3 regions of the Mesorhizobium sp. WSM4848 genome follow, and region 3 is predicted to be linked to each of the others. Evidence: riboswitches for the same ligand, from Rfam matches in the RefSeq annotation. Region 3 holds a riboswitch; each other region holds the start of a gene.

The links. A riboswitch is a leader RNA that binds a small molecule or an ion and turns the genes downstream of it on or off. The one in region 3 is predicted to bind cobalamin.
Region 1: it holds a riboswitch for cobalamin, as region 3 does, so the genes downstream of both, metE (5-methyltetrahydropteroyltriglutamate--homocysteine S-methyltransferase) here and AC0L16_RS03590 (DUF1636 family protein) in region 3, are expected to answer to the same signal.
Region 2: it holds a riboswitch for cobalamin, as region 3 does, so the genes downstream of both, AC0L16_RS12380 (aromatic ring-hydroxylating oxygenase subunit alpha) here and AC0L16_RS03590 (DUF1636 family protein) in region 3, are expected to answer to the same signal.

Annotation. Positions count from the first base shown of each region.
Region 1 covers NZ_JBVVPX010000037.1:52,644-63,136, forward strand. Annotated here, with positions in the region: gene AC0L16_RS27235 (serine hydroxymethyltransferase) at 1-1,074, shown strand, start outside; gene metK (methionine adenosyltransferase) at 1,128-2,306, shown strand; gene AC0L16_RS27245 (adenosine kinase) at 2,415-3,407, shown strand; cobalamin riboswitch at 3,789-3,989, shown strand; partial or broken gene metE (5-methyltetrahydropteroyltriglutamate--homocysteine S-methyltransferase) at 4,105-6,431, shown strand; partial or broken gene AC0L16_RS27255 (IS5/IS1182 family transposase) at 6,543-6,632, opposite strand; gene AC0L16_RS27260 (hypothetical protein) at 6,703-6,996, opposite strand; gene tdh (L-threonine 3-dehydrogenase) at 7,107-8,159, shown strand; gene AC0L16_RS27270 (cytochrome-c peroxidase) at 8,372-9,409, opposite strand; gene AC0L16_RS27275 (Ros/MucR family transcriptional regulator) at 9,953-10,420, shown strand.
Region 2 covers NZ_JBVVPX010000010.1:111,601-122,093, forward strand. Annotated here, with positions in the region: gene AC0L16_RS12345 (LysE family translocator) at 1-246, opposite strand, end outside; gene AC0L16_RS12350 (L,D-transpeptidase) at 434-1,201, shown strand; gene AC0L16_RS12355 (diphosphate--fructose-6-phosphate 1-phosphotransferase) at 1,322-2,488, shown strand; gene AC0L16_RS12360 (MBL fold metallo-hydrolase) at 2,539-3,258, shown strand; gene AC0L16_RS12365 (molybdopterin-dependent oxidoreductase) at 3,344-3,955, shown strand; gene AC0L16_RS12370 (FAD-binding oxidoreductase) at 3,952-4,698, shown strand; gene AC0L16_RS12375 (FAD-binding oxidoreductase) at 4,812-5,927, opposite strand; gene AC0L16_RS12380 (aromatic ring-hydroxylating oxygenase subunit alpha) at 5,951-7,198, opposite strand; cobalamin riboswitch at 7,303-7,505, opposite strand; gene AC0L16_RS12385 (DUF680 domain-containing protein) at 8,011-8,214, shown strand; gene AC0L16_RS12390 (DUF680 domain-containing protein) at 8,281-8,505, shown strand; gene AC0L16_RS12395 (ABC transporter ATP-binding protein) at 8,718-9,830, opposite strand; gene bglA (beta-galactosidase BglA) at 9,856-10,493, opposite strand, start outside.
Region 3 covers NZ_JBVVPX010000002.1:250,969-261,461, reverse strand. Annotated here, with positions in the region: gene nuoG (NADH-quinone oxidoreductase subunit NuoG) at 1-323, opposite strand, end outside; gene AC0L16_RS03630 (NADH-ubiquinone dehydrogenase) at 398-1,087, opposite strand; gene nuoF (NADH-quinone oxidoreductase subunit NuoF) at 1,191-2,495, opposite strand; gene AC0L16_RS03620 (NADH-quinone oxidoreductase subunit E) at 2,506-3,822, opposite strand; gene AC0L16_RS03615 (NADH-quinone oxidoreductase subunit D) at 3,823-5,013, opposite strand; gene AC0L16_RS03610 (NADH-quinone oxidoreductase subunit C) at 5,023-5,622, opposite strand; gene AC0L16_RS03605 (NuoB/complex I 20 kDa subunit family protein) at 5,631-6,212, opposite strand; gene AC0L16_RS03600 (NADH-quinone oxidoreductase subunit A) at 6,203-6,568, opposite strand; gene AC0L16_RS03595 (winged helix-turn-helix domain-containing protein) at 6,905-8,116, shown strand; cobalamin riboswitch at 8,146-8,349, shown strand; gene AC0L16_RS03590 (DUF1636 family protein) at 8,388-8,816, shown strand; gene cobW (cobalamin biosynthesis protein CobW) at 8,819-9,871, shown strand; gene AC0L16_RS03580 (cobaltochelatase subunit CobN) at 9,890-10,493, shown strand, end outside.

The sequences.
Region 1 (10,493 bases), on a different contig from region 3:
CTCGCCATCGAGCGATTGAAGGCGCTGTTCGGCTATGAACACGCCAACGTGCAGCCTTATTCAGGCTCGCCGGCCAATCAGGCTGTCTGTCGAGCGCTGTTGTGTCCGGGAGACAAGATGATGGGCTTGACCCTCCCCGGCGGGGGGCATCTGACGCACGGTTGGGCCGTCAACTTCTCGGGCACTGACTATCAGCGAGTTCCGTACGGGCTGCACGAAAAGACGCAGCAGATCGACCATGACCGCTTGCGCGAGACGGCCAAACGCGAACGACCGAAGCTCATTTGGGTCGGCGGAACTGCTTATCCGCGCATTTTTGACTATGAGGCAATGGCCGACATTGCTTCGGAGGTGAACTCCTATCTGGTAGCCGACATCGCCCACATCAGCGGCCTCATTGTCGCAGGAGTGCATCCGAATCCCGTTGGCCATTGCGATGTTGTCACCAGCACCTCTCACAAATCGATCCGCGGCCCCCGCGGTGGCTTCATCTTGTCAAGGAATGAAGACCGCTATCAGGCGCTCTACCATTCCAAGAGCAAACACAATCTGGCCAAACGCATAGACCGTGCCGTGTTCCCTCTCCTCCAGGGCGGACCGCACATGAATACGATTGCCGCGCTAGCTGTCGCTCTGCACGAAGCAGGGAATGCATCCTTCCGTGTGTACGGTCAGCAGATCGTCAACAACGCCAAGGCTCTGGCCCAGGCCCTTCTGGAGCGAGGTTATGAACTCGTCACGGGGGGCACTGACAATCACATGCTGATCCTTGATCTTAGGGGCCGGCCGCTGTCTGGGAAAGCCTATGCCGAGCGTCTGTCGCAAGCAGGTATCATTACGAATTTCAACATGGTGCCGGGCGACCGGCGCCATCCCGCGCTCACCAGCGGCATACGCTTAGGCACGCCAGCAGTGACGTCTGTGGGCATGCGCGAAGCGGAAATGGTGCAGATTGCCGCTTTCATCGACCTGGTCTGTCGCCAGCCCGATGATTCGGACGTGCATGCCAGAGTGCGCAGAGACGTTGCCGACTTCTGCGCTGCGTTCGACGTGCCTGGCATCTCCGACAGGTAAGGCGGCCGGATCAACTGTCACATCAATTCCAACGTTTGAAGCGAGGACATTTCATGACCAGACAATTCGTGTTCTCTTCCGAATCCGTCGGCGCGGGACATCCCGACAAGATGGCCGACAATATCTCAGATGGCGTCCTCGATGCGATCCTTCGCAAGGATCCTAAGGCTCGTGTCGCTTGTGAAGCGTTGGTGAAGTCAGGGATGGTCGTTCTGGCTGGCGAGATCACCAGTCCCGCGCATATCGACTACAGCCAAGTTGCCCGCGATATCATTTTGGACATTGGATATGACGACGATGCGATCGGCTTTGACGGCCGGCGTTGCGCCCTGATCTTGGCCTTGACCGAGCAGTCGCCTGACATCAGCCAGGGCGTCGACGAGGGACGAGGGCAGGATCTCGAGCAGGGAGCGGGGGATCAGGGCCTCATGTTCGGGTACGCGTGCAACGAGACCGAAACGTTGATGCCGTTGCCAATCCAACTTGCTCACGATTTGATAAAAAAACAGGCAGAGGTGCGCCAAACCGGACGCCTTGGCTGGCTTCGCCCGGACGTTAAATCTCAAGTTTCCGTCCGGTATGAGGGTTTGCGCCCGGTAGCGCTTGATACCATAGTCCTGTCGACGCAGCATGACGAGGAGGTCTCACAAGCCACGGTGCGCGAAGGCGTCATTGAGGAGATCATAAGGCCGGTCTTGCCTCACGACGATCTGGATACGACGAGGATAAGGTTCCTGGTCAATCCAACAGGCCGGTTCGTGGTCGGTGGGCCGCGCGGCGATTGCGGGCTTACCGGCCGCAAGATCATCGTCGATTCCTACGGCGGCATGGGGCGTCACGGCGGCGGTGCCTTTTCGGGCAAGGACCCGTCCAAGGTTGATCGGTCGGCCGCCTATGCGGCGCGGTACGTCGCAAAAAACGTCGTTGCCAGCGGACTTGCGGAGGTGTGCGAGGTTCAGCTTGCTTATGCGATCGGTGTGGCCGCGCCGGTCTCTGTCCTCGTCAATACATTCGGAACCGCAAAGATTGATGAAAAAAGAATCGAGCGCGCCGTCCTTGAGCTTTTCGATCTCCGACCGAAAGGCATCATCAAGGCGCTTGATCTCTTACGGCCGATTTACCGCAAGACCGCGACATACGGACACTTCGGCCGCGAAGAGCCGGAGTTCACCTGGGAAAAGACGGACAGAGCTGACGACCTGTTGCGTGAGGCAGGACCGGCAGCTGCGTGATGCACGGGTATTGGATACGTCGGCATAGGGCGACCCATTCCACACTCGCCAAAACAGGCCGGCCCCGGCGTGGCAAGAAGCCGGCTCGGGTTTTTGGCGGAGATTTTGATGTCGGATTATGACGTGCTTTGCATCGGCAATGCCATTGTCGACATCATCGCCCAGTGCGACGAGGAATTTCTCGAGACCAACGGCATCATCAAGGGCGCGATGAACCTCATCGACACACAACGCGCCGAACTGCTCTACAGCCGCATGGGCCCGGCGATCGAGGCCTCTGGCGGCAGCGCCGGCAACACGGCAGCGGGCGTCGCTAGCTTCGGCGGTCGCGCCGCCTTCTTCGGCAAGGTCTCGAACGACACGCTCGGCGAAATTTACGCCCACGACATCCATGCGCAGGGCGTCGCCTTCGACACCAGGCCGCTCAAGGGCAACCCGCCGACGGCGCGCTCGATGATCTTCGTCACTCCCGACGGCGAGCGCTCGATGAACACCTATCTCGGCGCCTGCGTCGAGCTCGGGCCGGAGGATGTCGAGGCCGACAAGGCCTCTGGCGCCAAGGTCACCTATTTCGAAGGCTATCTGTGGGACCCGCCGCGCGCCAAGGAAGCGATCCGGCAGACGGCGAAGCTGGCGCACGCGGCAGGCCGCGAAGTCTCCATGACATTGTCGGATTCGTTCTGCGTCGACCGCTACCGCGACGAATTCCTCGACCTGATGCGTTCGGGCATGGTCGACATCGTCTTTGCCAACAGCCACGAGATCAAGTCGCTCTACCAGACATCGTCATTCGACGAGGCGCTGGCGCAGATCCGCAAGGATTGCCGCATCGCCGCCGTGACCCGCTCTGAAAAAGGTTCGATAATCGTGCGCGGCGGCGAAACGGTGGTGATCAAGGCGACCGCAATCAAGGAACTGGTCGACACGACAGGCGCCGGCGATCTCTATGCCGCCGGCTTCCTGCATGGCTACACGCAAGGCCGCGACCTGCAGACCTGCGGCGACCTTGGCTCACTGGCGGCCGGATTGGTGATCCAGCAGATCGGCCCCAGGCCGCGGCAGAATTTGCGCCGCGAGGCTGAGCAGGCGGGATTGTTGTAGGGCGGTGTTTCAGCGAGGTGCTGCCAGCGCCCTTTGTGAGGCTGTCCAGACAAGCGCGTACACATTGAAATGTCGCGTGCCCGTCCGTGAAGGATGGCGGTTTTCTCCAAATTTCAATTTTGCAGGCTCAGGAACGTTGTCGCACTTCGGCCAGTACTGCCGCCGATCATGATGGCCAAAACGTGTTTTTGACGAAGTCGTTTTTGAGCCGGGATCGTGTCACCGGCAGATTGCCCGAGCGGCGAGGCACAATCCCGGAGAGTGGCGCAAATGGCTCAGCTCTACCCGCGACCTGCGACTTGGGAACACGCCGCAGGTGAACGGTTCACATAAACACATAAACATTTCTTTATACCGCATTGACCACAAAGCGGGCTGCTGCGATTGTCCGCGTGTCGTGGTTCTCCGCAAGGCGTTGCCGTAGCGGAGCTAAGAGGGAAGCCGGTGCAATGCCGGCGCTGCCCCCGCAACTGTAAGCGGCGAGCCAAACCCATCAATGTCACTGGGGCGAACTGCCCCGGGAAGACGGGGCAGAGGCTGTGACCCGCGAGCCAGGAGACCTGCCACGGTAAACAACGTCCACGGGCGGGGTGTCTGGTGGCCGCGGCAGCTCGGCGTTTATGCCGGCCTGCTAGCGCCTTCCTTGTCCCCGCCGCAACCATCGGGGTATGGAATGAATGTCTCCCAGCAAGTTCCCATAGCAACGCTTGGCATGCCGCGTATCGGTCGCCGGCGAGAACTGAAATTCGCGCTCGAAAGCTACTGGTCCGGAAAATCTTCTGCTGCCAACCTTCTGTCGACGGCGAAGGCACTCCGTGCCGCCAGCTGGAGCGAGCAGCACGACCGCGGCGTGTCGAAAATCCCGTCGAACGATTTCTCACTTTATGACCATGTGCTCGACACCGCAGCAATGGTCGGCGCCGTGCCATCCCGTTACGGCTGGACGGGCGGCGAGGTCCCGCTCGACATCTATTTCGCGATGGCGCGCGGGACGCAAGGCGATACTGCGGGTTGCGTTCACGCCAGTCACGGGCATGCAGTTCAGGGCCAGCGCGTAACCGCGATGGAAATGACCAAATGGTTCGACACGAACTACCACTACATCGTGCCGGAGCTGGGCGACGATCAGACATTCGCCCTCTCGTCGACGAAACCAGTCGATCACTTTCTGGAGGCAAAAGAGCTCGGCATCCATACACGCCCGGTCATCCTTGGACCGGTCACCTTCCTCAAGCTGGCGAAGTCTCCCGACCAGTGTTTCAATCCCATTGCGCTCCTGCCGCGGCTGCTGCCCGTCTACGAGCAACTCCTGCGGAGGCTGGAGCTCTCGGGGGCCGACTGGGTGCAGATTGATGAGCCGGCGCTTGTGCTCGACCTTAGCCCGAACGAACGAGCTGCCTTCGAATTCACCTACGGCCAGCTGTCGAAAGCCGCGCCCAAGTTGAAAATTATGCTGGCTACCTATTTCGGGCCGCTGGGAGACAATCTCGAGACCGCGCTTTCGCTGGGCCTGGCGGGCCTGCATCTCGACCTCGTGCGCGCTCCCGAGCAGTTGGAGACGGTTGGTCAGCTCGCACCGAAGGATCTGGTGCTCTCACTTGGCCTGATCGACGGCCGCAACGTCTTGCGCGCGAACCTGACTGCCATTCTCGACCGCATAAAGCCGGTCGTTGCCGGTTGGCCGCTGGACCGCGTCGAAATTGCGCCTTCCTGCTCGATGCTTCATGTGCCGATGGACCTGCGGATGGAGACCGCGCTTGATGTAGACGTCCGTTCGTGGCTGGCATTCGCCGCCCAGAAGACTGAAGAGCTGCTCGTGCTGGCCCAAGCCTTGTCCGAAGGCAGGGAGGCCGTAGCAGGCGCGCTGAAGGCTTCTGAAGAGGCGGCCGCCGCGCGCGCAATGTCGACAAAGGTCCATGATCCGCTCGTCCACGGGCGCGTTAGCAGCATTGACGGCGCCATGAAGCAACGAAAGAGCGCATTTGCCAAGCGCTCGAGAGTCCAGGCTGACACGCTCGCCCTGCCGCCGTTCCCGACGACGACCATCGGGTCCTTCCCGCAACGCCCGAGGTGCGCAGGGCGCGCTCCGCCCATGCGAAGGGCCGGCTGAGCTATATCGACTACCAGGCCTTCCTGAAGAAGGAGACCGAGGCGGCGGTCCGTTGGCAGGAGGAGATCGGGTTGGACGTGCTGGTACATGGCGAGTTTGAACGCAACGACATGGTGCAGCATTTCGGCGAGCAGTTGTCCGGCCTCGCCTTCACCCAGCATGGCTGGGTGCAAAGTTACGGCTCCCGGCTCGTGCGCCCTCCCATCATCTTCGGCGACGTCTCGCGGCCCAATCCGATGACGGTCTTCTGGTGGCAATTTGCCCAGTCGCTGACGAAAAAGCCGGTGAAGGGCATGCTCACTGGCCCAGTGACGGTTCTTAACTGGTCTTTTGTTCGCGACGACGTACTCCGCGCCGAGGCATGCCGCCAGATCGCACTCGCCATCCGTGATGAAGTGGCCGACCTCGAAAGAGCTGACGCAAGGGTGATCCAGATCGATGAGGCCGCGTTTCGCGAAGGCTTGCCCCTGCGGAAGTCCGATTGGAAACATTATCTCGGCTGGGCTGTCGAATGCTTCCGGCTCGCCTCGACGGGTGTAGAGGACGCGACCCAAATTCACACCCACATGTGTTATTCGGAGTTCAATGAGATCATCGACTCGATCGCTGAACTGGACGCGGACGTGATTTCAATCGAGACGTCGCGCTCCAAAATGGAACTGCTGGACGCCTTCACCAAGTCCAAATATCCGAACGAAATCGGTCCCGGCGTCTACGATATTCACTCACCGCGTGTCCCGGAGATCGGCGAGATTTTGCATCTCGCCCAACTTGCTCGCGAGCGACTGTCGGACGGCCAACTGTGGGTGAATCCGGACTGTGGCCTCAAAACAAGGAAATGGGAGGAGGTCCGCCCTGCCCTCATCAACATGGTCGCTGCAGCATGCGCATTGCGGGAGAAAGTGCAGGCGTAGGCCGCTGGGCCACTGTGACCGGCAAACATGTGGCGGGCTTCGCGGATAATTCAAACAAAGGACGACATCGAAAAGCCGCGCACAGGTCGGTGGACGCGTGCGAGTCCCCACCCTTGTCGTCCAGCCGAAGGTCCGCTCGACGGCCCAGCGGCGGGGCAGGATCTGGAAGCGCTTCCGGTCCGAAGGACGGATGATTTCGATCACGAAATGGGGGAAGGCGGCTTTGTCCATGAACTTCAGCCTCTCACACAGCCAGCGGTCAACAGACACTTCACCGAGGGGCGAACGCTTGCGGATGCCGCCTGTGCACCGGCACCATCGAGATATCGGCGGCGAGATCGACCATCGAGAGCATCGGTATCGAGGGAATGCATGTGGCGGACATCGACAAAATAGCCATACCGCCCAGCCGCAAGCTGCGACCATTCCTCATCGCTTGAATTGAAACTTGGCTGCGTCTGGCATGGCGATTGCTCCGCTTCTGCTGAGGTTCGCTGAAAACAGAGTTTTTCAAGCGCACGGGTCGCGGTGAAGTGTTGCGCGACACAAAGGCAGCCGCCAACATTACGATCGATCCAAGGATCTCAGGGTGTGCTTCCGAGCCTACCTTTCTGTTGTTTAGGCTACCGGAGGAGCGGCGAGGAGTAGAACCAACCAAGGTGTAAGGAGCATCTGATGTCGAACATGATGAAGGCGCTGGTCAAGGCCAAGGCCGAGCCGGGCATCTGGATGGAAGAGGTGCCGGTGCCGGAAATCGGCCCGAACGACGTTCTGATCAAGATCAAGAAGACCGCGATCTGCGGCACCGACGTCCACATCTACAATTGGGACCAGTGGGCGCAGAAGACCGTGCCGGTGCCGATGGTGACCGGCCACGAATTCGTCGGCACTGTCGCCGACTTCGGCGCCGCGGTCACCGAATACAAGGTCGGCCAGCGCGTGTCGGGCGAAGGCCACATCGTCTGCGGCCATTGCCGCAACTGCCGGGCGGGCAGGGGGCATCTGTGCCGCAACACGCTCGGCGTCGGCGTCAACCGGCCGGGCGCCTTCGGTGAATTTTTGGCGATCCCGCAGCACAACGTCGTGCCGATCCCCGACGACGTGCCCGACGAGATCGCCGCAATCTTCGATCCCCTGGGCAATGCGGTTCACACCGCACTGTCCTTTGATCTGGTCGGCGAGGACGTGCTGGTCACCGGCGCCGGGCCGATCGGCATCATGGCTGCGCTGGTGGCGCAGTGCGTCGGCGCGCGAAAAGTGGTCATCACCGACATCAACCCGGTGCGGCTGGCGCTGGCGAAAAAACTCGGCGTCCAGCATGTGGTCGACGCGTCGAAGGAAAAGCTGCGCGATGTCATGCCGGCGCTCGGCATGACCGAAGGTTTTGACGTCGGCCTCGAAATGTCGGGTGCGGCACCCGCCTTCCGCGACATGATCGACGCCATGAACAATGGCGGCAAGATCGCCATTCTCGGTATCGCCCCGACCGGCTTCGAGATCGACTGGAACAAGGTCATCTTCAAGATGCTGCATCTCAAGGGCATCTATGGCCGCGAGATGTTCGAAACCTGGTACAAGATGATCGCGCTGGTGCAGGGCCCCCTCGATGTCAGCGGCCTGATCACGCACCGCATCGGCATTGATGATTTTCAGGCCGGCTTCGATGCGACGAGGAGCGGCAGCTCGGGCAAGGTGGTGATGGACTGGCAGGGCGATTGGCCGATGTGACTTTGCGGAGGTACTGACGGGACGCCACCCTGGCTGCCGTCGATCTCCGCGCGAGGGGCATCGCTGTGCAAAAGCAGTGGCTCCTCCCCCGACGTGCGCCGCTCAATCGTCGGCGACGTATCGCGGCCAAATCGGCGACGCTCGTGGCAATTCGCCCAGATCGGGCAAGGAAATGCTCACAGGCCCGCCGCGATCGTCTGCTTTCCCACTGGCTAGGATCGAGGCCGAGGTGTTGTGGGCGTTTCAGTCGGTAAGATGGGATATGTGATCTCCGGTCGTTTTCCGGTCAGCGAATGAAGGAAGGCAACGATCCTATCGATTTCGATTTGCGTTAGCTGTTCGCCAAGCTGGGTGGTGCCCATGATAGCGACGGCCTCTCTCAGGTCCCAGACCTTGCCCGAATGAAAGTATGGCGCGGTGATTGCTACGTTGCGCAGCGGCGGCACGCGGAAAACATAGGAATCCTCTGGTACATTGGTGACGGCAAATCGTCCCTTGTCGTTCTCCGGCAGAACGTCGGCGCTAGGCCTCTCAACGAGGCCGAATGGATAATAGCCTTCACCACCAATATTGACACCGGAATGGCAGGACGAGCAGCCCTTTTCGATAAAAAGGGCCAGGCCCTGTTTCTCTTTGGGACCGATGGCGGTCTCATCGCCATTGAGGAAGGCGTCGAAGGGGGCCGGCGTGACCAGTGTCGTCTCATAGTCTGCGAGTGCATTGGCTACGTTTTCGAAGGTGATGGGATCGGCTTCATCCGGGAAAGCTGAATGGAACCACTCCACATATTGCGGCATCGATCTGAACGTCTCGACCACTCGATGCGATGTGTTGGCCATTTCGACACCGGCCTGTATCGGCCCTTTGGCCTGAGCTTTCAGGTCTTCGGCGCGACCGTCCCAGAACTGCGATTTGTTGAAGACAGAGTTAAACACCGTCGGCGCGTTGCGCTGCCCCTTCTGCCAACCATGGCCAATCGAAGTTTCATGATTGTCGTCGCCCCCGGTGGCCAGGTTGTGGCACGAGTTGCAGGAGAAAACGCCTGAGGACGAGAGGCGTGGATCGAAGAACAGTGCCTTGCCGAGGGCAATCTTCTCCGGCGTGCTCGGGTTGTTGGCGAGCGCCGGCGTGAATGGCAAGGGCTTGAAGGTGGCCAGTGCCGTTTCTCTGAGGTCTGGCGGAATGGACTGCGCAGCAAAAGCTGTGGCTGCCACAAGCACAACAGCCACCGCAGGCAATAGAATTTTCATAAATGGAGTCCTTACGATGTGCACGGAAACCATTCTCCACATGCGGCTTGCGAACGCCCTGCGCTAGATCAGCGGATCGAGGGAATCGTGCCTGCCGACCAAGCCAATCGAGCGGCGGAAACAGTAACTGCGGTGTATCCATCGCCCGACGGCGGATTCCATTGGTGGGCGCGCGCAATCGCTGTTTGTTCGCCTGAGGCTTTGGTCGGTTCGGTGGCCTATCGCCACATGCTGCCGCAACGCCAACCTGTTTCATACGCGCAAGGTTTTCTGCCCCCTGCGAGTGCACGGCTCATGGTGCTTTACAAGCTTTCTGCGTCTTCCTTTTGCAATTCAAACGGACGAGATCGGAACGGAAAGGCGAACACTGGCGTAGTTATGGGACAGCGACTACCAGGCAGATCAGTGTCACGACCGCGTGATGTGGTGCTATAGACCTCAATCCTGGACGAGCAACGAACAATCCTGTCGTGACATTTGTTGCTTTCACCGGAAATCACCACTAGAAGCGACGCTCCGCAGACCAATCCACCGGAGAGTTTCATGCCAGAAGAAGACTTCAAAAACATCGACAACCTCATCCAGCTTACCACAGATGTTGTCTCAGCCTATGTTTCCAACAATCCCGTTCCGGTGGGGGACCTTTCAGCCCTGATCGGCCAAGTGCACGAAGCTTTGAAGGGCACGGCGGCCGGTCGCGTCCCGGCACAAGAGCCGACGGTGTTGACGCCGGCGGTCCCGATCAGAAAATCGGTGACGCCGGACTACATTGTCTCCCTTGAGGATGGGAAGAAATTCAAATCGCTAAAGCGTCATCTGTCGACCCATTACGGGCTGAGCCCTAATGAATATCGCGCCAAATGGGGTCTGCCGGCGGACTATCCCATGGTCGCGCCGAACTACGCGGCTGCGCGCTCTGCCCTGGCCAAGACAATGGGACTCGGCCGCAAACCGAAAGAGCCTGAAGTCTCGGCGCCGGAGAAGCGGTCCAGAAAGAAGGTACCAGCGTGACTTCCTCATCCAGACCCGCTGTGGGGCTGGCGGCTCGATCGGCATGATGTGAGCGAAACATCGAAAGGCGGGA
Region 2 (10,493 bases), on a different contig from region 3:
ATAGAAGGCGCCGACCACCTTCAGCACCGTGAATACGGTGGCCGACGCCGCCAGCAGCGCGCCGATGCCCAGCATCGACAGCGTCATCGCGGTAAAATCGCCAAACGCTACGCCGGCCGCCATCGGCAGCGCTGTGCGCCAGCCCTGGCCGAGCGCATAGGACACGACCAGAAGGATGGTCGGGCCGGGAATGACAAGAAGGATCGTCGAGGCGGCGGCAAAGGCGGCCCAGTTTTCGAAGGACATGTTCGTCTCCTTGAGCTCAAAGAAGAGGATAAATCCTTGGCCTCGCAAAGATGTAAAGGGGCAAAAATCGAAAATGCCTCGGTTAACATCGGGCAACGGTTCTTCACGCTTTTTCAACCATGATTGGTAAAAATGCACTCTATCCGGCCGGACCGTGTTTCCCGCCGACAGCGTAGGGTTTGGGTAGATGCGTGAGTTGCCGCAAGGTCTGACGCCGCCGCACAATGGCGACGAATTCGAAATTTCCGAAATCCAGCTTTCCCGCCGCGCAGTGTTGTCCGGCGCCGGTGCGCTGGCGCTGCTCGGCGTCGCCGGCTGCAGCCAGACACTCGACCTGTCGGCGCTGCAACTCGACGGCGTCACCACTGGCGCGATCACTCCCATCCGCCCGAGCATCAGCGTCGACAAGAACATCACCAGCCCTGGTGTGATGTATGCCTCCGTCACCGACGGCGGCTTCACGCTGCCGGAAGTGCCCTACCTCAAGGTCAAGCCGGAGTTCCGCCGCCAGATCGTCGTCGACCCGACCGGCGAGCAGCCCGGCACCATCGTCGTCCATTCGCAGGAGCGGCTGCTCTATTTGGTGCAGCCCGGCGGTGACGCGATCCGCTACGGCGTCGGCATCGGCAAGGAAGGCTTCCGCTGGTCCGGCCGCGCCAACATCCAGTACGGCAAGGAATGGCCGACCTGGAGGCCGCCGGCCGAGATGATCGCCCGCAAGCCGGAACTGGTGAAATGGCAGGCCGGGCAGCCCGGCGGCCTCGACAACCCGCTCGGCGCGCGTGCGCTGTACATCTACCAGAACGGCCAGGACACCGGCTACCGCATCCACGGTTCGCCCGAATGGTGGAGCATCGGCCAGGCGATGTCGTCGGGCTGCGTTCGCCTGATCAATCAGGACATCATCGACCTCTACAGCCGGGTCTCCAGGAAAAACCCGGTCGTCGTCGTCTGACCCTGCCGGTCATCGTCTGACCTCGAGGCGGCTGGCGGCGGCCGCTCGACTCTCCCGTTGCGCGATCTCGCAAGACAGGCGAATGTGCCTTGCAAAGCCACTGCTCGGGAGACGTGAAGCATGTCCGGAACTTTTGTCATCGCGCAAGGCGGCGGCCCGACCGCCGTCATCAACCAGACGGTGGTGGGCGCCACACTCGAGATCCGCAAACGGCATCCCGGCGCCAAGGTTTTGGGCTCGATCCATGGCGTGCGCGGCATCCGCGACGGCAACTATGTCGATCTTTCGGCTATCCCTGAGGACCGGTTGCGGTTGATTGCGGCGACGCCGAGCGCCGCGCTTGGCTCGACGCGCGACAAGCCGGACGAGGCCTATTGCGAGGTCATCCTCAACGGCCTGAAGAAGGCGGGCGCCGATGCCTTCATCTATATCGGCGGCAACGATACGTCCGGCACGCAGCAGATCCTGACCGACGCCGCCGGCGGCAAGATAGCTTTCGTCCATGCGCCGAAAACCATCGACAACGATCTGGAGGAGAACGACCACACGCCGGGCTTCATTTCGGCAGCCGAGTTCGTCGCCGGCGCCTTTCTCTCGGTCGACCTCGATTTCCGTGCTCTGCCGGGCATCTATGTCGGCATCGTCATGGGCCGGCACGCCGGGTTCCTCACCGCCGCCGCCGCCGCATGGCAGCTTGATCCCGACAGCGGCCCGCATCTCCTCTATGTACCGGAGCGTCCGTTCTCGGCCGCGGCCTTCATCGACGACGTGCGCGCCACGCTGGATCGCCACAAGCGCTGCATCGTCGCAGTCTCAGAAGGCGTCAGCACCGCCGACGGCAAGGCGCTGGTCGAAAGCCTTGTGCCGCCGGACAAACTGGAGCGCGATGCGCATGGCAACGTCAAGCTGTCGGGCAGCGACCTGCCGGCCGCCCTCGAGCGCGCGCTGGCCGAAGGATTGCCGGGCAAGCGGGCGCGCGTCGATGCGCTCGGCTACATGCCGCGCGGCTATGTTGGCGCCATCAATGCCGTCGATGCGCAGGAAGCCTTCGATGCCGGCGTCTTTGCGGTCGCTGTCGCCGAACAGGGCGGCGGCTCGGTGGCCCTGCAATATGACGGCGAGAAAACCGTGCTGAACAAGGTGCCGCTGAAAAACGTTGCCGGCAAGACCCGTCACATGCCCGACGATTTCATGCTGCCGGATGCCAACCAACTCTCCGACGCGGGGATGGCCTATCTGAAGCGGCTGGTTCCCGAAAAGTACAAGGTCGGAAAGCCGTTCGTCTGAGCCGGCTCGCTTCTGATGCCGGAAATCTCGTGATGCCGGATATCTGCTAGATGCTTGACTGGTTCAGCAAGACCGTCATCGACGCCGATACGACGATGCTGACCGAGCCGTTCGTGCATGATTTCGTGCGCGCCAACATCTGGCATCTGCGCGGCCGCGACGTCGACCTGCTTGTCGACACCGGCATGGGGATTTGCCCGCTGGCGCCGGAGATCGACACGCCTGATGGCAAGCCGCTGCTCGTCGTCGCCACCCATATCCACCTTGACCATGTCGGTTCGCTGCACGAATTCCCGCTGCGGGCGGGGCCGAGGATGAGTGCCGCGCAATTCGACAGCATGGACGACGCCGTCACCTACGCCCACATGTTTCATGAACTCGACGGCGCCGTCTCGAGGCTGCCGGCGCCCGGCTGGAGAGCAGCCGAATACAGAATCCCGCCGGCGCCGCTGACGCGGACGCTTGACGAGGGCGATCTGGTCGACCTCGGCGACCGGCAATTCCGCGTGCTGCATCTGCCCGGCCATTCGCCCGATTCGATCGCGCTGTTCGATGAGGCCGACGGGCTGTTCTTCGCCGGCGACGCCATCTACGACGCGATGCTGATCGACGACCTGCCGGATTCCGACCGATCAGCCTATCGCCGAACCATGCAGCGGCTGCTCGATCTGCCCGTCAGCATCGGCCATGGCGGCCATGGGCCAAGCTTCGACGCCAAACGCATGCGCGAGATCGCCACCGGTTATCTCAGGCGAACAGACGGCGCATAAGCCAAGAATCTGGTTGCCCGCCAGAGTATCTTTGACAACATTGGTGAAGGCCGACCGGCGGCCTGATGCAAACGGATTTGTCTCGATGATCACCCGCGGCTTCTCTTCAGGACGAAAGCCCCCGACGGATGCGGATGCGCGTATCCCGCCGGGGCAGTATCTCGAGCAAGGGTTTCCGGTGCTGTCGGCCGGGCCGACGCCGCGTGTGCGCACCGAGGACTGGTCGTTCACGCTCAAGCACGGACCGCGACCGATCAAGACGTGGAACTGGACAGAGTTCAACGCGCTGCCTTTGACCAAAATGACGCGCGACATCCATTGCGTCACCGCGTGGACCAAGTTCGACACGGCGTGGCAAGGTGTGCTGGTCGACGATATTCTGGCGGATGCCGGCATCGAGCCACCGACCGTCTTCACGCTGGCGCTGTCCTTCGACGGCTATACAACCAACGTGCCGACGCAGGATCTCACTGCCGGCAAGGCGATGGTGGCGCTGCTTTACGAAGGCAAGCCGATCACGCCGGACCATGGCGGCCCGGCGCGGCTGCTGGTTCCGCATCTCTATTTTTGGAAGTCGGCCAAATGGCTGAACGGGCTGCAGTTCACCGAGCGCGACGAGCCGGGCTTCTGGGAACTGCGCGGCTATCACATCTATGGCGACCCGTGGCGCGAGCAGCGCTATACGGGCGATCCATGAGCGACGCGCCGGCGGCGCAGTCGCCATGGCAGACGGTGACCATCGCCCGCATCGAAAAACGCACGCCGCGCGTCACCAGCTTTTTCCTCGAGCCGTCGCGGCCCTTTGCCTATCGTGCCGGGCAGCATGTCGATGTCAGGCTGACGGCGCCGGACGGCTATCAGGCGCGCCGCTCCTACTCCATCGCCTCGGCGCCGGAAGCCGGCGGGACGATCGAACTGGCGATCGAAAGGCTCGATGACGGCGAGGTCTCACCCTTCTTCCACGATATCGCGGCGGTCGGCGACGAGGTCGAACTGCGCGGACCGCTCGGCGGCCACTTCGTCTGGTCCGACAGCGACGGCGGCCCGCTTCTGCTGGTCGGCGGCGGGTCCGGCGTGGTGCCGCTGATGGCGATGACCCGCCATCGCGCGGCGCGCAAATCGACGGTGCCCGCGGTGCTGGTGTTCTCTGCAAGGGTCTGGGACGAGGTGATCTTTCGCGACGAGCTGATCGAATTCCACAATCGCCGGGACGGCTTCGATCTGGTGTTGGCGCTGACCCGCGAGGCCGCCTGGCGCCCGACAGACTATTCGCGGCGGGTCGATGTCGCGATGATGGAGCAATCGATGCTGCGGCTGCCCGCGCCGCCAAGGTTCGCCTTTGTCTGCGGCTCGAATGCCTTCGTGTCGGCCGCCGCCCAGGCGCTGACCGATGCCGGCGTTCCGGCAAGCCTTATCCGCACCGAACGCTATGGGGTCTAATGCATGTCGCGCAAAAGTGTGCAGCGGTTTTGCGATAACGACATGCATAACAATAACTTAAAGCGCGTCGCATGAATCCATTCAGCCGCGACGCGCTTCAAGCCCCCCACCTATCAGACCTCAATTTCGAGCGCCGACAGCGGCCTTGAACAGCAGGCGAGAATAAAACCGTCGTCGATCTCGTGATCGAGGATGCCGCCATTGTGGCTCATCTCGACTGTGCCCGAGACCTTTTTCACCTTGCAGGTTCCGCACAGGCCGAACTCGCAGGCTGCGGGAATTCGTACGCCCGAAGCGCGCGCCGTCTGCAGCACGGTCTGGCCGGCAACGCATTCGGCATCGACATCCGAAAGTGAAAAGCGGATCGGCGTTGCGGCCTCGGCAGGTATCTCGACCCCGTCCTCTGCCGGCCCACCTTCTGCCGGCGAACCGAAGGGAGCCGGTATTTCCTCCACCCCCGGGGCCGCAAAGCTCTCCTGATGATAGTTGGCCATGTCGAAGCCGGCCGCCTCCAGCATCTGCCGCACGGCGCGCATGAACGGGTCGGGGCCGCAGCAGAAAATTTCACGCTCGCGAAAATCGGGCGCCAGCAGCGGCAGCCTTATCGCGTCGATCCGGCCCATATGGCCGAACCAGCCCTCACGACTGGACCGCTCCTCGATCATGAAGCCGAGCGTCAGGCCCGGCATGCGGCTGCCGAGCAGCTCGAGCTCCTTGCGGAAGATGATCTCCTCGGGCTTGCGCGCGCAGTTGACGAAGCCGACATCTGTCCATGGCGCGCAGTCGTTCAGCCAGCGCAGCATCGACATCATCGGCGTCACGCCGGAGCCAGCCGAAATGAACAGATACCTGGCCGCGGGATGGCTGTGCAGCGAAAAGTCGCCCGCCGGCCCATAGGCCTTCACGTGAACGCCGGGCTTCAGATTGTCGAACATCCAGCGTGTGCCGAGGCTGCCGGTCTGCGCTTTCACCGTCACCGCGATCGAGAACGGCCGCGACGGCGAGGACGACAGCGTATAGGTCCGCATCAACGGGCCCTCGGTGGTCGGCAGTTCCAGCGTCACGAACTGCCCCGGTCTGTAACGGAACCAGGTCTGGTTGTCGGAGCGGAAGGTGAAGGTCTTCACCTCAGGCGCCTCGTCGCTGACGCCGATGACTTCCAGCACCTGGAGCCTGTCGTTCCAGGGCGCCATCTCGTCGAGATGGCGATAGAGGCCAAGGTCCGTCATTGCATTCATCCCCTTGACCTCGCTCAGGCGACGCTGCGCAGCGCCGGCCGCCCAGCCTCGGCAAGGCGCGGCCCGATGAAGGAGGCGTACCATTCGACGAACTGGATGACGCCGCCCTCATGCAGTTCCGAATAGGGGCCGGGCTCATAGGCCGGCGACAGGATGCCGAAGGCGTTTTCCTCAACGATGCGACGGTCCTGATCGTTGGTTTCGGTCCAGACATGGGTAAGCTCGGCGAGGTCGTAGTCGACGCCTTCGACCGCGTCCTTATGGACAAGCCATTTGGTGGTGACGGCCGTTTCCGTGGCGCTGATCGGCAGCACGCGGAAGGTGACGGCATGATCGCCGAGGATGTGGTTCCAGGTCGTCGGATAGTGATAGAGCAGCAGCGAGCCGATACGGTCGGTCGAAACGCTGTCGGAAAGGTCCTTCTTCACCGCGCGTCTGCCCGTCATCGTATAGCTGACGGCGTCGCGCAGCAGCGGCGCGCGGGTGGCGCGATACTGCCCGGCCGGATCGATGCGGAATTTGCTCGGCAAGCCCGCCGCCTCGCATTTCGCCCAGTGGGCGAGCATCTCCGGATCGCTGTCGGCGCCCTGCACGCCGGTGACGGTCGGCGCTTCCGGGAATGTCTTGCAGAGTTCCGGATGGTTGCCGGCGCAATGGTAGCACTCGCGGTTATTCTCCCAGACGAGCTTCCAGTTGCCCTTCTCGACGATGGTCGATTCGAAGGCGATTTTTGCCTCGCGCAGCCGGTGCGGCAGGAGGTAAGGCTCGATCATGGCGCGCATCGGCGCGAAGTCCGCCGGCTCGTTGGCCAGGCAGATGAAGATGTAGCCGCCAACGCTTTCGCAAGCCACCGGCTTCAGGCCGAACTGGCTCTTGTCGAAGCCGTCCGCCATATGGCGAGCAAACAAGAGCCGGCCGTCCAGCTCGTAGGTCCACTGGTGGTAGGGGCAGACCAGCTTCGCCGCAGTGCCCTTGTCGGCATTGCAGACACGGCTGCCGCGATGGCGGCAGGAATTGTGGAAGGCATTGATCTTGCCTTGCTGGTCGCGGGCCAGCACGAGCGGGTAGTCGCCGATCTGGGCGGTGATGTAGCTGCCAGGTTTCGGCAACTCGCAATCGTGGCCGATGAACAGCCAGTCGCTATACCAGATCAGCTCCATGTCGAGCTTGAAGAAATCTGGATCGGTGTAGAAGGGCTGCTCGAGCGAATAGCCTTGCCTGCGGCCGTGCAAGAGCCTCAGCATGTCGTTGCGCGCGTCCATGTCCTGTCCTCGTGTAAAGGACTGAACTGGTGGTGATGGAGGGAGGACCGCTTGCACGCCGGCGACATGCATCATCCACCTCTTGACCGCCCACCGCGATCAGTCGAGTCTAGAAATCTCGGGCTGGTTTCCGGGCTCTGGAGTGTCCTTGCGGACTCATCGCGACACCTTCCCAGGCTTGTGGCCCAGTGGTCTCCCGTTGCGACTTGAACTCCACCACCGTTGCGGGGGCAGCGCCGGGTTCTGACCGGCTTCCCAATTCTCCGCTTCGTCGTCACCAAGCGGCACCTGAGATGGCGTGATCTAATCATGACGGCCGGCTGACTGCCGGCATGAAAGCGACATCGTATTCATGCGGCGCGACACGGCCGGCGAAACCTGCAGGTTTATATCTGCAGGGCTGAAACCCCACTTTGTCGGAGGCCATTGTCGGCTGCCGTGACATCGAATCCGACCCGCGGCAGAGATCAGGAAGGTTAACAGTTTACAAAAGTGACTATTAGTCGCTTCTAAAATCGAACCGAACGGTTCGTTTCTGTTGACAATGCGTGCAGCACGCTGTGAACGCAGGTCCGCCAATCCGTCAAATCATGAACGGCTAACTTGCCATAAATCGTTGAAAAGAAAACAGAAAATCATTGAAGTAAATGTCTCTGGTACAATTTCAAGGTGTAGATTCTTGGTCCACACGGAACAACTTCGTGATTGGAATCCGCCGAATGGCCTTCCCACATCGGGGCTGTCCGAACGACGCGCATCCTCCCAAGACACGCCGCTAGACGGACGGAAGACTAAGATACTGGAGTACTAAAATGAAAAAGATTGCTCTTGCTGCCGTCGCCGTTCTGGCCACCGGCAGCGCCTTTGCCGGCAGCGACCATTATGGGTCCAACGCCGCCAACCAGCCGACTGCTGCGGTTGACAGCTCCTACACGGCCTCTGTCCAGACGCCGGCTCACGCTGAAAAGCAGCCCGTTCTCCAGGGCTCCGACCGCAACCTTTTCGGCAACAATTAACAGCCGATCCCAACAGCAAAGTGGCGGTCCGCCGCTCGGGCTTTGAGGAACTCAGGAGTACTAGAAATGAAGAAGATCATTCTTGCCACCGCCGCCATTGTGGCCATCTCCGGCAGCGCTTTTGCCGGTAGTGACAACTTTGGATCGAATGGCGCCAACCAGCCGGCCGCTGCGGTCGATAGCAACTCGTACACGGCTTCGATTCGGAATTCGGCTTCGGCGCAGAATCCGGTTCCGGCTGACGAGAAACCCGTCAACGGCAGCGACCGTAACCTGTTCGGCAACAACTAACAGTTCGTTCCAACGGCAGCCGCGGCATTTTCCCGCCGCGCTGGTGCTACGGTACGCAATAACGGCTCGCCGGTCTACACGCGCTGAACTCGTCGGGCGACGTACAGAAGTCCGCCCCGCAGGGCAGCGACCGGAACGCACAAGAGCGGCGGGCTTTTGCCCGCCGCTCTCGTTTGTGGGTCACCAAACATCCATCAGTTCGGCTGCCGCTCTCAGGCTGCCTTTGCTTCCGCTTTGTGGAGCGTGAATGAATGTCCGTCGGCATCGAAAATATGCAGGTCGCCGGCATCGGCATTCAACCGCAGCGCAGCGCCGCGCTTGACCTCCACGTTGCCTGGCAGCTTGGTCACCAGCGGCAGGTCGGCGCGGCCGATGTCGACATAGACGAGCTGGACCTCGCCGAGCTGCTCGACATAATCCACCGTTCCCTCGAAAAGATAATCCGCGCCGGTGGCGATCATCAGATCCTCCGGCCGCACGCCGAAGCTCACCGAAGCGCCCGTCGCCGAGGCCGGCGTGGCGATCGGCACCGTCGCCTTGCGGCCTCCGACATGGCTGACGATGGTCGGGTTGCCTGATTTGTCGATCGTCGCCGGCAGGATGTTCATGGCCGGCGAGCCGATGAATTGCGCGACGAACAGATTGCCGGGTTTCTTGTAGAGCTCCATCGGCGTGCCGACCTGCTCGATATGGCCCTCCTTGAGCACCACGATGCGGTCGGCCAGCGTCATCGCCTCGACCTGGTCGTGGGTGACGTAAATCATCGTTGTAGCAGGCATCGACTCCTTGAGCTTGGCGATCTCGATGCGGGTTGCGACGCGCAGTGCCGCGTCGAGGTTCGACAGCGGCTCGTCGAACAGGAAGACCTTGGGATTGCGCACGATGGCGCGGCCGATGGCGACGCGCTGGCGCTGGCCGCCCGACATCGCCTTGGGCAACCGGTCGAGATATTTGGTCAGCTGCAGGATTTCCGCCGCCTGGCGCACCCGCTTGTCGATCTCGGCCTTGCTCTCCTTGCCGATCTTCATCGAGAACGCCATGTTGTCGTAGACGGTCATGTGTGGATAGAGCGCATAGGACTGGAACACCATGGCGATGCCGCGCTTCGACGGCGGCACGTCGTTCACCACCTCGCCGTCGATTTTGAGCTCGCCGGAGGTGATTTCCTCAAGCCCGGCGATCGACCGCAGCAAGGTCGACTTGCCACAGCCCGAAGGGCCGACGAAGACGATGAACTCGCCCGACTTTATGTCGAGGTCGATGCCGTGGAGAATGTTGAGATTGCCGTATGATTTCTTCACTTGCCTTAGCGTGACATCGGCCATGGGTTCCCTCCAGTGAATTGCAAACTCAATCGATACGCCCGAACCAGGCGCCGTAGCCGTCGAGGCGGATAAAACCGGCGTCAGTCTGTCCCGAAAACCCGTGCCCCGGCAAGGGCTGCAGCGAGCGTCCGCCGAGATCGACTTCGGCCGGTCGGCTGCCGAGATTGAAGGCGCAGACGATCTGCTCATTGCCCTCGCGGCGCGTGAAGGCGACCGTATCGCCCTGGCTTTCGATGAACTCGATGTCGCCCTTGGCCAGCGCCGGATGCAGACGGCGGAAAGCGAGAAAGCGCCGGTAGTGTTCGAGCAGCGAACTGTCGTCGCCCTGCTGCACATCGACGGCCTGCGAAAGGTGCTTGGCAGGCACTGGCAGCCAGGGCTTTGCCGTGGAGAAGCCGCCATTGCTGTCGGCGCCATTCCAGACCATCGGCGTGCGGCAGCCGTCGCGGCCCTTGAATTCCGGCCAGAACCGGATGCCGTAGGGGTCCTGCAGGTCTTCGAATTGCAGCTCGGCCTCGCCGAGCCCAAGCTCCTCGCCCTGATAGATGCAGACCGAGCCGCGCAGCGACATCAGCAGCGCCGAGATCACCTTGAGATAAGCGGACTGGTCGGCCTCGCCGCCCGCCCAGCGCGAGGCAGTGCGCATCACGTCGTGGTTGGAGA
Region 3 (10,493 bases):
GGGCAATCGAGCGGATGGTTGATCAGCAGGAATTCCATCACGCCTTCCCGGGCCTTCTTGACCATCGGCGTGTTGGTAAAAATTTCCGGCGTTTCGCCATTCGGGCCGGGGCGCAGATCGCGCACGCCCATGGCACAGGACGCCTGCGGCTTGGGTGGCCCGCCTTTCACCTCGATCAGGCACATGCGGCAATTGCCGGCGATCGACAGCCGCTCATGGAAGCAGAAGCGCGGCACTTCCGCGCCGGCGTCCTCGGCTGCCTGCAGCAGCGTGTAGTGGTCGGGTACAGTAATCTCTTTCCCGTCGACCTTGAGCTTTGCCATGTCGTCTCAAACCCCTGCGGACATTCCGCAATCTTTCTTTCCGGGCGCAGCCGAAACCGCGCCAGGCATTGAATTCAATGTTTGGCCGCGGCCAGCACCGCCGCCTGGCCAAGCCAATTGTCGCGACCGATGCGGCCCTTGAACGACAGATAATCGTCGACCCAGGCGGTCTCTTCCGGCGTCCATGCCGCGATCTGGCCGTAAGTCCAGATGCTCAAGCCGTTCAGCACCTGTTCCAGCTTCGGCCCGATGCCCGATATCGCCTTGAGGTCGGCCGGATTTTCCGGGCGATCCATGGCCTTGGGCTGCTTGAAATCCTCGGGCATCAACGCGGCCGGGGCGGCAGCCGCATCCACCACGCTGCGTGCATCATCCACGCTGTTCGCCGCTATGTCATTCACGTCCCTGGCGAAGGACTTCGCCTCGGCGATCAAGGTTTTCGTCGCCGCGCGCGCCTTGGTCGAGGAGCTTGTCCCTGATTCCGAAAAGCGTTCGATCCTGGCATCGAAATCGTCGACCATCGGCTGGAAGAGCCGCTGCGAGGCCTCGGCGGCACCCGAGAGCACGCCCATCCACACCCCAAAGGCGTGATTGGCAAGCCCGATGCCAAGCGCCGACATCGCTGCCGCACCCGCGACAGGGTGCGCCAGGAGATTGACGGCGCTGGCCATCTCCTTCGGCATCATCCTGGTCAGGTCCTGGTTCATTTTTTCGAACGGGTCCAAATCTGGCATCAAATGATCGAGTCTCGAATTCAGCGACATAGGTGGTCTCCTGGTCGTTTCTTCCGTATGCCCCGGCCTGTTTCCTCAAATCGGGCTCTTGCCCGTATCTCAAATCGGGCACTTGCCCGCTTCCAATTCGTCTCTATTCCGCCGCCACCATCACCGGCTCTGCCCGGTGCGCATTGCGCGAAAACTCGTCGATACGCCGCTCTACTTCGCCGCGGAAATGCCGCATCAGGCCCTGGATCGGCCAGGCCGCCGCATCACCCAGCGCGCAGATCGTGTGGCCTTCGACCTGTTTGGTCACGTCGAGCAGCATGTCGATCTCGCGCTTCTGCGCCTCGCCGCGCACCAGCCGCTCCATCACCCGCCACATCCAGCCGGTGCCTTCGCGGCACGGCGTGCACTGGCCGCAGCTCTCGTGCTTGTAGAAGTAGGAAAGCCGGGCAATCGCCTTCACGATATCGGTCGATTTGTCCATGACGATGACAGCCGCCGTGCCGAGACCCGATTTCAGGTCGCGCAGCGCATCAAAATCCATCGGCGCGTCGATGATCTGCTCCGCCGGCACCAGCGGCACCGAAGCGCCGCCAGGAATGACCGCCAGCAGATTGTCCCAGCCGCCGCGAATGCCGCCGCAATGCGTTTCGATCAGCTCGCGGAACGGGATCGACATCGCCTCTTCGACGGTGCACGGAGTGTTGACGTGGCCCGAAACGCAGAACAGCTTGGTGCCGACGTTGTTGGGCCGGCCGAAGGACGAGAACCAGGCGGCGCCGCGGCGCAAAATGGTCGGCGCCACCGCGATCGACTCGACATTGTTGACCGTTGTCGGGCAGCCATAGAGGCCGACATTGGCCGGAAACGGCGGCTTCAGCCGCGGTTGGCCCTTCTTGCCTTCGAGGCTTTCGAGCAGCGCCGTTTCCTCGCCGCAGATATAGGCGCCGGCGCCATGATGCATGTAGATGTCGAAATCGTATCCGGAGGTATTGTTCTTGCCGATCAGCTTGGCCGCATAGGCCTCGTCGATAGCGCGCTGCAGCGCCTCGCGCTCGCGGATGAACTCGCCGCGCACATAGATGTAGGCGGCCATCGCGCCCATGGCGAAGCCGGCGATCAGGCAGCCCTCGACCAGCGTGTGCGGGTCATGTCGCAATATGTCGCGGTCCTTGCAGGTGCCGGGCTCGGATTCGTCGGCGTTGACGACGAGATAGCTCGGCCGGCCGTCACTCTGCTTGGGCATGAACGACCATTTTAGCCCGGTCGGGAAGCCGGCGCCGCCGCGGCCGCGCAGGCCTGATGCCTTCATCTCGTTGACGATCCAGTCGCGTCCCTTGGCGATGATGCCGGGCGTGTTGTCCCAAGCGCCGCGCGCCATCGCACCGGCCAGCGACTTGTCGAAGCGGCCGTAGATGTTGTTGAAGATGCGGTCTTTGTCCTGAAGCATTGTTCGTCCCTCAGACCGGTTTCTTGCCGAAGACGCGGATATATTCGGCGACCCCGCCCTTGGCCAGCGCCTTGGCCTGCTTGACCCAGTCTTCGCGCTCGATGCGGCCGTGGAAACTGAGATAGCCATCGACCCACTCGCGCTCGGCCTTCTTCCATGACGCGACTTGCGCGTAGGTGAAGATACCAAGTGAATGCAGGATGCCTTCGATTTTCGGGCCGACGCCCGAGATCAGCTTGAGATCGTCGACCAGTGCCGGCCTCGCGATGCCGGCCGGGCGGTTCTTGTCCTCAAGCGAAGGCTTGGCTGGCTTGATGACCTTTTTGCCGGCAGCGCCGATCGGCGCTTCCTTCAACTCCGGCGCCTTGAAAGCAGCCGCTGGCTCAGCCTTGACTATCGGACCGCTGCGCTGTTTCAAAACCTTTTCGACTTCCGGCGCGGCCTTGTTGGCATTGGCGGCCGAATGCCGCGGTGCTCTGACGCTCGCCGCCTTTTCCGTCTCTGGTGCGACCTTTGCCGGAGAAGGCGTCTCCAGCGCCGGGCTGGTTTCGGGCGCATCGGTCTTCGGCTTGCTGGCTTTCGACGGCGCGACCGGGGCCGCCGGTGCCTGTGCGGCCGGAGCCGCCGGCGTCGCGACAATTGCCGCTGGTGCAGCCGCCCTGGCGGCCTTGGCAGCCGCCTTGGCTTCCCTATCGCGGGTCGTCTTCAGGATTGCCTTTTCGCTCTTCAGCGTCGTCAGGCCGGTAATTGGCTCGGAGGTGATGCGGCCGTTCTGCGGCCCCGGCGTCACCGAGGCGCCCTTGCCGGCATCATAGAGGTCGATGATCTCGGCAAGCCGCTCCGGCGTCAGATCCTCGAAAGTGTCCTTGAAAATCATCACCATCGGCGCGTTGACGCAGGCGCCAAGGCATTCAACCTCTTCCCACGACAGCGTGCCCTTGTCGTTGGTGTGGAACTGGTCGTGATGGATTTTCGAGCGGCATACATCCATCAGCGCTTCCGAGCCGCGCAGCATGCAGGGCGTGGTGCCGCAGACCTGGATATGCGCGCGGGTGCCGACCGGATTGAGCTGGTACTGCGTGTAAAAAGTCGCAACTTCGAGCCCCCTGATATAGGGCATGCCGAGCATGTCGGAGATCGTCTCGATCGCCGCCTTGGTCACCCAGCCTTCCTGCTCCTGCGCCAGCATCAGCAACGGGATGATCGCCGACTGCTCGCGGCCCTTCGGATACTTCTTGATCCATTGCTTGGCCGCTGCCGCATTCGCCCGGTTGAAGGCGAAGGAGGCTGGCTGGAGGCTGGCTTCTGCGAGACGGCGGACTGACATTTAGCGATCGACCTCACCAAACACGATGTCGAGGGAGCCGAGAACGGCGGTGACGTCGGCCAGCATGTGGCCGCGGCACAAAAAATCCATGGCTTGCAGATGCGCGAAGCCGGGCGCGCGCAGCTTGCAGCGATAGGGTTTGTTGGTGCCGTCCGAGACCAGATAGACGCCGAACTCGCCCTTTGGCGCTTCGACCGCCGCATAGACCTCGCCCGCCGGCACGCGGTAGCCCTCGGTGTAGAGCTTGAAGTGATGGATCAGTGCTTCCATCGAGCGCTTCATCGCCGCGCGCTTCGGCGGCACCACCTTGCCGTCGAGGTTCGACACCGGCCCGCTGCCTTCCTTGCCGAGCAGCAGGTCGATGCACTGGCGCATTATTTTCGCCGACTGGCGCATCTCTTCCATGCGCACGAGATAACGGTCGTAGCAGTCGCCGTTCTTGCCGATCGGAATGTCGAAATCCATCTCGGCATAGCATTCATAAGGCTGCGACTTGCGCAGGTCCCAGGCGACGCCGGAGCCACGCACCATGACGCCCGAAAAACCCCAGGCCCAGGCGTCGGCCAGCGACACGGTGCCGATGTCGACATTGCGCTGCTTGAAGATGCGGTTGCCGGTCAGCAGTGCGTCGAGGTCGTCGAGCGATTTCAGGAACGGATCGATCCAGTTGCCGATATCCTCGACCAGCTGCTGCGGCAGGTCCTGGTGAACGCCGCCGGGCCGAAAATAGGCTGCATGCATGCGCGAGCCGCTGGCCCGCTCATAGAACACCATGAGCTTTTCGCGCTCGACAAAACCCCAGAGAGGCGGCGTCAGCGCTCCGACATCCATCGCCTGCGTCGTCACATTGAGGATGTGCGACATGATGCGGCCGATCTCGCAATAGAGCACGCGGATCAGCTGGCCGCGCTTCGGCACCTCGATGCCGAGCAGCCGCTCTGCGGCAAGCGCAAAGGCATGCTCCTGGTTCATCGGCGCGCAATAGTCGAGCCGATCGAGATAGGGCACGGCCTGCAGATAGGTCTTGGCTTCTATCAGCTTCTCGGTGCCGCGATGCAACAGCCCGATATGCGGATCGACGCGATCGACGACTTCGCCATCGAGTTCTAGCACAAGACGCAAAACGCCATGGGCAGCAGGGTGCTGAGGCCCAAAGTTGATATTGAAGTTGCGGACGGAAGTTTCAGCCATTCTGGCGTCTCAATTCGTCTTGGCTTTTTCGTCGCCTGGAAGGACGTAATCCGTCCCCTCCCAAGGGCTGAGAAAATCGAAATTGCGGAATTCCTGCTTGAGCTCGACCGGCTCGTAGATGACCCGCTTGGCCTCGTCGTCGTAGCGCACCTCGACGAAACCGGTCAGCGGGAAATCCTTGCGCAGCGGATGACCCTCGAAGCCGTAATCGGTCAGAATCCGCCTGAGATCGGGATGACCCGAGAACAGCACGCCATAGAGATCGTAGGTTTCGCGTTCGAACCAGTCAGCGCCCGGAAACACACTGGTGATCGATGGCACCACCGTCTCTTCGTCCGCCTGCACCTTGAGCCGGATGCGAACATTCTGCTTCGGCGACAGCAGGTGATAGACAACGTCGAAGCGCTTGGCCCGCGATGGATAATCGGCGCCGCAGACGTCGATGATCGAGATGAACTGGCATTTTGGATCGTCGCGCAGGAAGCTCACCACCTCGATCAGATCCTGCGGCTCGACCGAGATGGTGAGTTCGCCATAGGCAAACACCGCATCTCCGATCCGGCCGCTCAGCTTCTCGCCGAGGTGGGTCGAGAGTTCATTCAGGCTCATCATCCCGCTCACCGCTCGATCGTGCCGGTGCGGCGGATCTTCTTTTGCAACAGAAGGATGCCGTAGAGCAGCGCTTCCGCACTTGGCGGACAGCCAGGCACATAGATGTCGACCGGCACGACGCGATCGCAGCCGCGCACCACCGAATAGGAATAGTGGTAATAGCCGCCGCCATTGGCGCAGGAGCCCATCGAGATGACGTAGCGCGGCTCCGGCATCTGGTCATAAACCTTGCGCAGCGCCGGCGCCATCTTGTTGGTCAGCGTGCCGGCGACGATCATGATGTCCGACTGGCGCGGCGACGCGCGAGGCGCGACACCGAACCTCTCCGAGTCATAGCGCGGCATCGAGGTGTGGATCATCTCGACCGCGCAGCAGGCAAGACCGAAGGTCATGAACATCAGCGAGCCGCTGCGCGCCCAGGTGATCAGCGCCTCGGTCGAGGTGACGAGAAAGCCCTTGTCGGCAAGCTCGTTGTTGATCTCGAGGAAGAAGGGATCATTCGCCCCCACCGGTTTTCCGGTGCTGGGGTCGAGAATGCCTTTTGGCTTCGGCGCGACGAGCGTGCCGGAATTGTCGCTCAATCCCATTCCAGCGCTCCTTTCTTCCATTCATAGGCAAAGCCGATGGTCAGCACCGCCAAAAACACCATCATCGACCAGAAACCGAGCATGCCGATCTGGCCGAAGGACACTGCCCACGGAAACAGGAAAGCCACTTCCAGATCGAAGATGATAAACAGGATCGACACCAGGTAGAAGCGGATGTCGAACTTCATGCGGGCATCATCGAACGAGTTGAAGCCGCATTCATAGGCGGAAAGCTTTTCCGGATCGGGATTGCGGTAGGCCACCAGAAAGGGTGCGGCAAGCAGCGCCAGGCCGACGACAAGCGCCACGCCGATAAACAGGACGATGGGCAGGTACGAACTCAACAATGCGTTCATGCTGCAGCTTTCCGTTGGCGGCCAATCCACTCTGATTACAGCACCGGACCCACTTGCGGAAGCGTGACAGTTTAACCACTGAACCGTTTTAGGAGGCTCTATGCTGCAAGGCGGCGAGGGTTAGCGCAGGGCTTTCGGCGAAGCAAGTCAAACCTTGTTCAAAACATGGGTGCCGGACGGCATATCCGGATAAACTGGTCCGATCCGCTCCTGTTTGATTTCCTTCGCTTTTTACTCCACTTTTCTCTCCTGACATAGATGCCGCCAAAACCCTGCTAGCATGGTGCGGAATCATCGCTCCCACCTTTGGTCGAACGCCGACAGAGTGCCGTCTGCATGAAGGAAAAAATCTCGCTCGCCATGGCCCGGCGCATCGCGCTTGCCGCACAGGGGTTTGCCGATCCTCGCCCCAGCAGCACGCCTGACCGCCGTCATCTGGCCCGTGTGCTTGGCCGCACCGGCCTGCTGCAGATCGATTCCGTCAGCGCGGTGGTGCGTGCCCATTACATGCCGCTCTATTCGCGGCTTGGCCCCTACCCGCTCGCCCTGCTCGACAACGCCGCCGTGACGCGAAAGCGCAAAGTCTTCGAGTATTGGGCGCACGAAGCCTCCTTTCTGCCGGTCGAAACCTATCCGCTGATGCGCTGGCGCATGCAACGGGCCGAGCGCGGCGAGGAAATGTATAACGGGCTGGCCAAGTGGGGCCGCGAGCGCGCCGCCTATATTGAAGACATTTATCGCGAGGTCGTCGAACGCGGTCCGATCGCCGCTTCCGCCCTGGGAGGCCAGAAAGGAGACCAGAAAGGCTCGGGCGGCTGGTGGGGCTGGAGCGACGCCAAGCACGCTTTCGAATGGCTGTTCTGGGCCGGCCGCATCACCACGGCGTCGCGTCGCGGCTTCGAGCGGCTCTATGATCTACCGGAGCGCGTGCTGCCGCCGGCGATACTTGCCCTGCCGGTGCCCTCGCCTGAGGATGCGCACCGCGAATTGCTGCGCATCTCAGCCCGCGCCCACGGCGTCGCGACAGCAGGCGACCTGCGCGACTATTTCCGCCTCTCTCCCGCTGATATCAAGGGCCGCATCGAGGAACTGGTCGACGCCGGTGATCTTTTGCCGGTGACCGTCGAAGGCTTGGGCAAGCCGGCCTATCTTCACAAGGACGCCCGTTTTCCGCGCAAGATCGAGGCGCGCGCCTTGCTCGCTCCGTTCGATCCCGTCGTCTTCGAGCGGGCGCGCACGGAAAGACTGTTCGACTTCCGCTATCGCATCGAGATCTACACCCCTGCCGAAAAGCGCCAATACGGCTATTATGTGCTGCCGTTCCTGCTCGGCGAAAAGATCGTGGCGCGCATCGACCTTAGGGCTGACCGCCCCGCCGGCGTGCTGCGCGTCCATGCCGCCTATGCCGAGCCCGGCGCGCCGCCGCAAACCGCCGCCGAACTTTTTGAGGAATTGAAGCTGATGCAGGGTTGGCTCGGCCTCGAATGCCTCGAGGTGACGCCTGCGGGGGATTTGGGCCAACCGCTTGCCGACATTGCCGCGTCGTAGACGTGCGTTGACACGACTGCCTCCACAAGCCTAAATCCGCTTCAGACGGTCTCCTCTCGGCAAAGGGAGGAGCCAAGAGGGAATGCGGTGCGAAATCTCGATTTCAAATCCGCGGCTGTCCCCGCAACTGTAAGCGACGAGCCAAGGCCGAAAACCACTGGGAAAATCCCGGGAAGGCGGCACCAAGGCGATGATCCGCGAGCCAGGAGACCTGCCGTCTAGGACATAAGAATCCGATCGCCTGGCGGGTTTTCCGGGCAAGGAGCCTGATTTGGAACGCGACAGCAGTTTTTTGGCTGAGACAGCGGATTTATTATCCCGCGATAATGACGCTTTGGCCGGTGTCACCGTGGTCGTCTGCGCCTCCTGCCGTGACGAGACCGGCTCCGACGGCCATCCTCGCGCCGGCGAATTGTTGGCCGAAGACACGCGCCGCGCCGCCTCTGGCGAAAACATCCGTATCCGCACCGTCGAATGCCTTGGCAACTGCAAGCGCCGCCTCAGCGCCGCTATCCTGCGCGACGGCTGCTGGAGCTATGTCTTTGGCGACCTGACCACGACCAGCGGCGCCGATCTCATCACCGGCGCAAAACTCTTCGCCACTTCGACCGACGGCCTCATCCCATGGCGCGGCCGCCCCGATTGCCTGAAGCGCGGCCTCGTTGCCCGCATCCCTCCCCTCGACCTTTTGAAGGATTAGAAATGACCGCTCCAGAGTCGTCCGCTAATTTCTCGCGCGTGCCCTGCACCGTCGTCACCGGCTTCCTCGGCGCCGGCAAGACGACGCTGATCCGCCATCTGCTCGAAAACGCCGGCGGCAAGCGGCTGGCCATCATCGTCAACGAGTTCGGCGACATCGGCATCGACGGCGAGATTCTGAAGGGATGCGGCATCGACACCTGCCCTGAGGAAAACATCGTCGAACTGGCCAATGGCTGCATCTGCTGCACCGTCGCCGACGATTTTGTCCCGGCGCTCGACCAGATCCTGTCGCTGACGCCGAGGGTCGACCATATCCTGATCGAAACCTCCGGGCTGGCCCTGCCCAAGCCGCTGGTCCAGGCCTTCCAGTGGCCGACGGTGAAGAGCCGGGTGACGGTCGACGGCGTCATTGCCGTGGTCGACGGACCGGCGCTGGCCGAAGGCCGTGTTGCCAACGACATGGACGCCCTGCAGGCGCAGCGCGCGCAGGACGAGACGCTCGACCACGACGATCCGGTCGAGGAGGTGTTCGAGGACCAGCTCGCCTGCGCCGACCTGATCATATTGTCGAAGAGCGACCTGATGGACGCCGCCGGCTCGGCCCGCGCCAATGCCGTCATCGGCAAACACGCCGCCCGCGCGGTCACGATCGTGCCGGCCTCACAGGGCAAGGTCGATCCGTCCGTGCTGCTCGGCCTCGGCCTTGCCGTCGAGGACGACATCGAGAACCGCAAGACCCACCACGACGACGAGCTCGATCACGAGCATGACGATTTCGACTCGTTCGTCATCGATATTCCCTCGATCGCCAATCCCGATGAACTGGCCTTGCGTGTCGCCACGGCGGCGGAGGACGAAAACGTGCTGCGCGTAAAAGGCTTCGTCGAGGTCGGCGGCAAGCCGATGCGGCTGTTGCTGCAGGCTGTCGGGCCGCGCGTCAATCACTATTACGACCGCGCCTGGACTGATGAAGACGACCGCCGCTCGCGCCTCGTCGTCATCGGTCTGAAAGGGCTGAACCGCCCGGCCATCGAGCGTATCCTCGCCGGCTGACCTCAGGCACGAGCCGCGATGCACATCCTCACCACCACATCCGCCTCGCTCGACGATCTCGCCGAGCCTGTCGATCTCAGGCAGACGCCTGCGGATGTCGTGGCGCTGTCCTTCACCGACAGCGATCTGGCCGGGCTGGCGGCGGCGTGGCAGGCAGATGCGGATCGCCTGCCCTCGATGCGGCTGGCGGCTTTGCGCGATCTGCGCCACCCGATGTCCGTCGATCTCTGGATCGACAGCGTCGCCCGGCACGCCAGGGTTATTCTGGTTCGCATCCTCGGCGGCTACGACTGGTGGCGCTACGGCTGCGACCAACTCGCCTCGGCCGCCCGCGCGCACGGCATAAAACTGGCGCTGCTGCCCGGCGAGAGTCACGACGAGGATTTGCGGCTGATCGAATACTCGACGCTGCCGCGCGAAGAGCTCGACGCTCTGCTGGGCTATTTTCGTGAAGGCGGCCCGGCAAATATGACGGCGCTGGTGCAGAGGCTGGCGCGGCTGGCGGGACAGGACGCGGCGGTCGTGGAGCCGGTTGTCGTGCCGAAGGCGGGCTTTTATGAACCCGGACGCGGCGACGTCTCCCTCCCCCTCGAGGGGAGGGTCCGGCCGCAGGCCGGGGGTG